DNA from 3 places in the Kitasatospora sp. NPDC004531 genome. Region 3 is predicted to be linked to each of the others. Evidence: riboswitches for the same ligand, from Rfam matches in the RefSeq annotation. Region 3 holds a riboswitch; each other region holds the start of a gene.
What was found. A riboswitch is a leader RNA that binds a small molecule or an ion and turns the genes downstream of it on or off. The one in region 3 is predicted to bind cyclic di-AMP.

Region 1: linked by a shared signal. The riboswitch ahead of ACWEMJ_RS13455 (NlpC/P60 family protein) and the one ahead of ACWEMJ_RS32390 (M23 family metallopeptidase) in region 3 are both predicted to bind cyclic di-AMP.
Region 2: linked by a shared signal. The riboswitch ahead of ACWEMJ_RS22705 (transglycosylase family protein) and the one ahead of ACWEMJ_RS32390 (M23 family metallopeptidase) in region 3 are both predicted to bind cyclic di-AMP.

The regions. Positions count from the first base shown of each region.
Region 1 covers NZ_JBSGDD010000025.1:29,723-31,974, forward strand. The annotation lists gene ACWEMJ_RS13450 (NlpC/P60 family protein) at 1-655, shown strand, start outside; cyclic di-AMP (ydaO/yuaA leader) riboswitch at 1,011-1,175, shown strand; gene ACWEMJ_RS13455 (NlpC/P60 family protein) at 1,186-2,247, shown strand.
Region 2 covers NZ_JBSGDD010000060.1:13,099-15,350, forward strand. The annotation lists gene ACWEMJ_RS22700 (hypothetical protein) at 1-414, opposite strand, end outside; cyclic di-AMP (ydaO/yuaA leader) riboswitch at 895-1,068, shown strand; gene ACWEMJ_RS22705 (transglycosylase family protein) at 1,053-2,252, shown strand, end outside.
Region 3 covers NZ_JBSGDD010000145.1:3,016-5,267, reverse strand. The annotation lists gene ACWEMJ_RS32395 (hypothetical protein) at 1-619, shown strand, start outside; gene ACWEMJ_RS32390 (M23 family metallopeptidase) at 643-1,410, opposite strand; cyclic di-AMP (ydaO/yuaA leader) riboswitch at 1,422-1,583, opposite strand; gene ACWEMJ_RS32385 (YiaA/YiaB family inner membrane protein) at 1,803-2,093, shown strand; gene ACWEMJ_RS32380 (alpha/beta fold hydrolase) at 2,202-2,252, shown strand, end outside.

The DNA.
Region 1 (2,252 bases), on a different contig from region 3:
CCTGGCCCAGGCGTCCTCCTTCGACCAGGCCGCCAGCACCCAGGCGGACACCCTGAAGTCGCTGCAGGACCAGCAGCGCCGGCTGGACCAGCAGAAGCAGGAGGCGGCGGACGTCCTGGCCGAGCTGGACAGCCAGACCCAGACGCTCAACAACGCCAAGAACGACGTCAAGAGCAAGCTGGAGGAGGCGCAGACCCTGCTCAACACGCTCTCCGCCGCCGACCGCCTCTCGATCACGCAGGGCGGCGGCACCGCTTCGCGCGGCGCCGACCGGGTCGACCTGAGCAACCTGCCGCAGGCGGGCGGCTACGCCGGCGTCGCGGTGTCGAAGGCGCTGGGCAAGCGCGGCGCGCCGTACGTGTGGGGCGCCACCGGCCCGAGCAGCTTCGACTGCTCCGGTCTGATGGTGTGGGCGTACGCGCAGGCCGGCGTCTCGCTGCCGCGCACCTCGCAGGCGCAGGGCAGCTACGGCACCAACGTGGGCACCGACTGGCACAACGCCCAGCCCGGTGACCTGGTGGTCTACTACGGCGACCGGCACCACGTCGGCATGTACATCGGCAACGGCATGGTGGTGCACGCGCCGCACACCGGCGACGTGGTGAAGACCATGCCGGTGGACGCGATGCCGATCTCGACCATCCGCCGGGTCTGACGGCCCGAAGAATCGGACATATGCCCCCAGAGGGCCGCAATTGACGTGCTGTGACACGCCCGGACGCGTCGAGATCGCGCTGTGATCTCGAACACGTCCGGGCGTGGTGTTTCTCCGGCGTGCGGCGGGAAATGCTACGCACTGCGCAACGAAACCCTTACGTTCGGTCAGTTTCACAATCGAAATTGACTCAGATTCAGATTTTTTTCCGACAAGGATTTGAACGGATCACGGATCGGTTACTAGGGTCTTGGTTCGACCGCCGCAGAGTCGATCGCCCAAGGGGGGCGACGGCGGAGGTCGCCGCCGAGTCCGTGACGCAGCGGGCGGGTCGTCAGAAGGCGATCCGCCGACGGGGATGCCCCAGCCGGGGCTGCTGTCGAACGGAGCCGGGGAACCACGTTCCCCCGGGGTGAATCGGCGCCGGGTCGGCCGCGACAGCGGGCGGTGAGGCGCTGTAGGGCATCTCTTCCGGCCCGAACCCGTCAGCTCACCCGGTAGGCGGTGTGAGGAAGAAGGAGTCCGCCTTCGTGGCGTCCCATCGCCGTCCCAAGCCCGCGAGCCGCGCCCGGGTCTCGATTCTCACCGCCGCTGCCGCCACCGCCGTGGCGCTGTCCGCCCAGAGCGGCGCGCACGCCGACCCGGCGCCCAGCAAGGACCAGGTCAAGCAGCAGGTCGACCAGCTCAACGAGCAGGCCGAGGTGAAGATCGAGGCGTACAACGCCTCCGTGGAGAAGCAGCGGGACCTGCAGAAGCAGGTCACCCAGCTCCAGGACCAGCTGGCCCGGCAGCAGGACCAGGTGACCACCGTCCAGGAGAGTCTGGCGAACATCGCCGCCGAGCAGTACCGCAACGGCGGCATCCCGCAGACCATGCAGCTGATGCTGTCCAGCAACCCGGACGACTTCCTCGGGCAGGCGGGCGCGCTCAACGCGGTCGGCTCCAACCAGTCGGACCTGCTCAAGAACTTCAAGGCCGAGCAGGCCAAGCTGGACGGCCAGCGCAAGGAGGCCGAGCAGAAGCTCGCCGAGCTGGACACCACCACCAAGGCCCTGCAGGCCGACAAGGAAGACGTCAAGGCCAAGCTGGCCAAGGCGCAGGAGCTGCTCAACACGCTCACCCAGAAGGAGCGCGACGAGCTGAACGCGGCCGAGGCCAAGGCCGCCGACGCCTCGCGCAGCCAGGCCGAGCGGGCCTCCCGCGACACCGTCCGCACCGACCTCAGCGCCCCGGCGCCGGCCGGCTACGCGGGCGCCGCGCTGAACGCCGCGCTGTCGAAGCTGGGCAGCTGGTACTCCTACGGCGCGGCCGGCCCGAGCACCTTCGACTGCTCCGGCCTGATGCAGTGGGCCTACGCGCAGGCCGGCGTGTCGATCCCGCGCACCTCGCAGGCCCAGGCGGGCGCCGGCACCAACATCGGCACCAACATCGCCAACGCCCGGCCCGGCGACCTGGTCATCTACTACGGCGACATGCACCACGTCGGCATGTACGTCGGCAACGGGCAGATCGTGCACGCACCGCGCACCGGTACGCAGGTCCGCTACGAGTCCGCCACCGTGATGCCGATCGTCAAGATCGTCCGCGTCTGACGGCC
Region 2 (2,252 bases), on a different contig from region 3:
AAAGCGCAGCGTGTGCGTGTGCGCCGTCTCCGGGGCCAGCGCCAGCACCCCGCGCACCTCGACGTTGCCCGCGCTCTCCAGGGTCAGCGACCGGTCCTTGGCGAACACCAGCGAACCCGACGCTTCGATCAGCAGCGAGCCGACCCGGGCGTCGGCGTCCAGCACCACCCTGTCCGCGATCCGCACCGCGCTCCCGGGCCCGGGCGCCTTCCCACCCCACCCCTTGGCGTCCGACCACTTCCGCCCGCCGTCGTCCACCCCGCGCGGCCCGGCCGCCACCGTCGCCCCCGCCAACGACTGCCGCAGCACCACTCCCCCACCGACCGCCGTCACCGTCCCGACCGCCAGCCAGGTCAGCACCCGCCGCCGACTCAGCACCGGCCTCCGGTGCCGCCCGATCTCCCACTGCTCCACGATGGCCGCCTCCCGAACCGCACGCAGGGACTCCGAATCGGTCGGGGGCAGCATAGGTGGCGGGCGCGAACAGAATAGGAGAGTTCCGCACCGGTTAAGCATTCTGACGTACCGTCATCCGCCAGTTCGGCAGAAAGCGTCCGCGCGCACATTTCCGCGGCCCGTCGCAGCAGAAGGACAGAACCTTTCGGATCGCGCCACGGACCCGATCACAAACGCCACCAAGGCGAACATTTACTCACCTGGCGGCATAGCCACCCAAAACGGACACAAGATCGCCAACTCCCTGACGGCACAGCAGTTCTCACCATGCGCACGAGAGTTCACCGGAAACTCCTTGATCATATTTTTCGGCCGCAGTGAGGCCGGTCACAGGCATTTGCGAATTCTCCTTAAATCCGCTTAATCTCCTGCCCACGTTCGTGGACACACGGACCCAGTTCGCCCGGAACGCCGAATCCTGCCGCCGGGCGGACCGGCTCATGCGAAACGCACCGCGGCAGGGGCGGGGGAACCAGGTAAGTCGCCCTGGGGCGGTCCTGACGGACCGGTCCGGGGCTTGGGGTGAAGCCGGGCGCGCCGAGAGGTGCGCGCGGCCGGGCAACTCCGGCCCGAATCCGACAGCTCACCTCGCAGGCGTGGGAGAGGAACGCATCTTCATGCTGCCCGTCAGCGCCAAGCGCGCCCGCCGTCTGATCGCCACCACCGGTGTGGTCGGCATCGGCCTCTCGATCCCCTGCCTGACCGCCGGCACCGCCTCCGCCGCCTCGGTGGCCACCTGGGACAAGGTCGCCCAGTGCGAGTCCAGCGGCAACTGGTCCATCAACACCGGCAACGGCTTCTACGGCGGCCTCCAGTTCACCGCCTCCACCTGGGCGGAGTTCGGCGGCACCGCGTACGCCGCGCGCGCCGACCTGGCCTCCAAGGACCAGCAGATCGCCGTCGCCGAGAAGGTACTCGCCTCCCAGGGCCCCGGCGCCTGGCCGGTGTGCTCGATCCAGGCCGGCCTGACCAAGGGCGGCGAGGCCCCGCAGGTCGACACCTCCGCCAAGTCCTCCGGTTCGCAGGACGCCGCGCAGAAGCCCGCCGCCCAGCCGCAGGCCCAGCAGCAGAGCCAGGCCCCGAAGCAGCAGCAGCCGCAGGCCCAGCAGCAGCACCAGGCCCAGAGCCGCCCGCAGGCCGCCCCGCAGGCCGCCAAGGCCGACGGCAGCTACACCGTGGTGGCGGGCGACTGGCTGTCCGCCATCGCGCAGCGCCAGCACGTCGAGGGCGGCTGGCAGAAGCTGTACGACCTGAACCGCGACGTTCTCACCGAGGGCCCGGACATGATCTACCCGGGTCAGCAGCTGGCGCTCGGCAACGTCGCGGTCGCCGAGGCCCCGGCCAAGGACTCCGCGCCGGCCGCCAAGTCCTCCTCCAACAGCTCCACCTGGAAGAGCAACCGCTCCACCGCCCCGGCCCCCAAGCCCAGCACCCCGGCCAAGCCCAGCACCCCCGCGAAGAGCGCCCCCGCCAAGAGCGCCACCACGGCGACCACCACGACCACCACGACCAGCACCACCGCCGCCTCCAAGGCGACCGGTTCGAAGGCCGCGGCGATCGACTTCGCGCTGTCCAAGGTCGGCCAGCCGTACATCTACGGCGGCACCGGCAACGGCGGCTGGGACTGCTCGGGTCTGACCCAGGCCGCGTTCCGCCAGGCCGGCATCAGCCTGCCGCGGGTCGCCGCCGACCAGGCCGACTACTCGACCCGGGTGTCGCTGAACAACCTGCAGCCGGGCGACCTGCTGTTCTGGTCGAACAACGGCGCCAACTCGGGCGTCTACCACGTGGCGATC
Region 3 (2,252 bases):
CGAGCAGCTGCACCTGTACGTCCAGCCGGACGGCGACGCGTGGGCGTACCCGGCGGCGGTGCGGCTGCTGATCGACCACCAGCGGGCGGCGCGGCGGCTGAACGCCAAGCGGTGGGAGAAGCTCCACGCGGAGACCGACTGGCAGGGCCAGGTGCTGGTGGAGTCGCTGCTGCTCCGCTCCGACCTGCTGACCTGGCCCCGGCTGTACGCCCTGCTGCTGCGCGCGGACGGGGTGCCGACGGACGACCTGGAGCAGGTGCGCGGCTGGTTGGAGGGCTTTCGGGCGCTGGACGTCGAGGAGCGCTTCGCCGCGTACGAGCGGGTGCCGGGGGTGGAGCCGGACGGCGGCTGGGGCCCGGAGCGGGCGCTGCTGGTCGGGGTGTCCTCGGACGGTGCGCGCCGGCTGCTGGAGCAGGGCCTGATGCGGCGCAGCTACCGCAATCTGGCCGAGCTGAACGCGCTCGGACTGCCGATGCCGGCCGAACTGGCGGGGGAGTTCGAGGAGTTCGAGGAGGCGGTGGCGCAGGCCGCGATCGACCTGTGCGGCGAGTGGACGGTGCCGGGGCTGGCCCGGCTGCTGCTGGAGGAGTTCCCGGAGCTGGCGCCCGAGGTGTACTGAGTCCCCGGGCGCCGGCGGGGCCGTTACGGCTGGAGGCCGAGCTGCCGGAGCCAGGGCTGCGGGTCGACCGGGGCGCCGCCGCCGGGGCGGACCTCCAGGTGCAGGTGCGGGCCGGTGACGTTGCCGGTGGCGCCGACCGCGCCGAGCAGGGCGCCGGGGGCGACCGGGCCGGAGGCGGTGGCGATCCGGGAGAGGTGGCAGTACCAGAGTTCGGTGCCGTCGGGCAGGGTCTGGATGACCCGGTAGCCGTAGGGGCCGGACCAGCCCGCCGAGGTGACGGTGCCGCCGGCGATCGCGGTGACGGGGGTGCCGGTGCGGGCGGCGAAGTCGAGGCCGGTGTGCAGGTGCGCCCAGTGCGAGCCGGACTGCGCGAACTGCGCGCTCAGCTGGTAGCCGGCCACCGGCAGCCGGTGCGCGGCGCGTTCGGCCTCGGCCTGCTGGGCGGCCCGCTTGGCCTCGGCCTCCTGGGCGGCGGCGATCCGGGCGTTCTCGTCGGCGGCGGTGCGCTGGCCGTCGGCCTGCTGCTGGATGCGGGCGGCGAGGGCGAGGCCGGGGTCGCCGGCGAGCAGCCCGTCGGAGGCTTCGTCGGCGGCGGTGACGGGCGCCGGGGCGGCGGCCTGCGCGGGGGCGGCGGCGAGGGCGGTGGCGCCGAGCGCGGCGGTCATCGCGGTGACGCCCAGCAGGGGCGCGCCGGCGCGGGACTGGCGCGGCAGCCGGTGTCGGGCGCCTTCCGCCTCGACCGGGTGGTCGAGGAGCTGGGTGCCGGTGCTCTCGGTGTAGGTCGACGCCACGGGGGCGTGCTCCTTTCCTTCCCTGCCGCCGACCGGGTTAGCTGACGGGTTCGGAGGTGGAAGGTCTCCTACGGTCGGGCCCTGGGGCCGTTCCGATTCACCCCGGTGGAACGTGGTTCCCCGGCTCCTGGGACGCCCCGGAGGGTGAGCCCAAGTGGATTAGGCGTGGCGCACGGTGCCGCATGGTTACGGCGTTGCCGACCGCGCTGCGTTATCAAACGTTAATCCTATGGACCCCATGATTCCAAGCGCCTACCACGAGACGACGAAGTTTTCCTGACGCCCTATGGGCGATTTGTGACGATTCACCAGTTCGAGAATGACGGATCGCGACCGCGCGCGTAGGTATCCGTACTCACGACCGGCCGCCGGGCCGGCGGGAGCCTGGTGCCATGACCGCAACCGTGCCGCACCGCACCACCTCCGCCTACTTCCTGCAGTCCGTCGCCTCCTTCGGGCTGGCCACCGCGGCCCTCGTGCTCGGGATCGCCTACCTGCCGGTGAGCGCCTGGATGCGGGCCTTCCTCGCCGTCGGGGTGCTGTACGTGATCACCTCCGCGTTCACGCTGGCCAAGGTGGTCCGGGACCGCCAGGAGGAGGGCGCGATCACCACCCGGGTGGACCAGGCGCGCCTGGAGAAGCTGCTCGCCGAGCACGACCCGTTCAAGGTGGGCGGAGTCTGACCGTTCCGGGGTTGACGGCTAAGGCTATTAGCCATAGCTTTGTGGCTATCGGCAGTCGCTCGGCCTCCGGGGCCCGGCGCACCGCACCGCCCGTCCAGGAGGCCCCCCGTGAACAGCACCCTCGGCACCACCCGGTACCTCGACGTCCCCGGCGGCCGG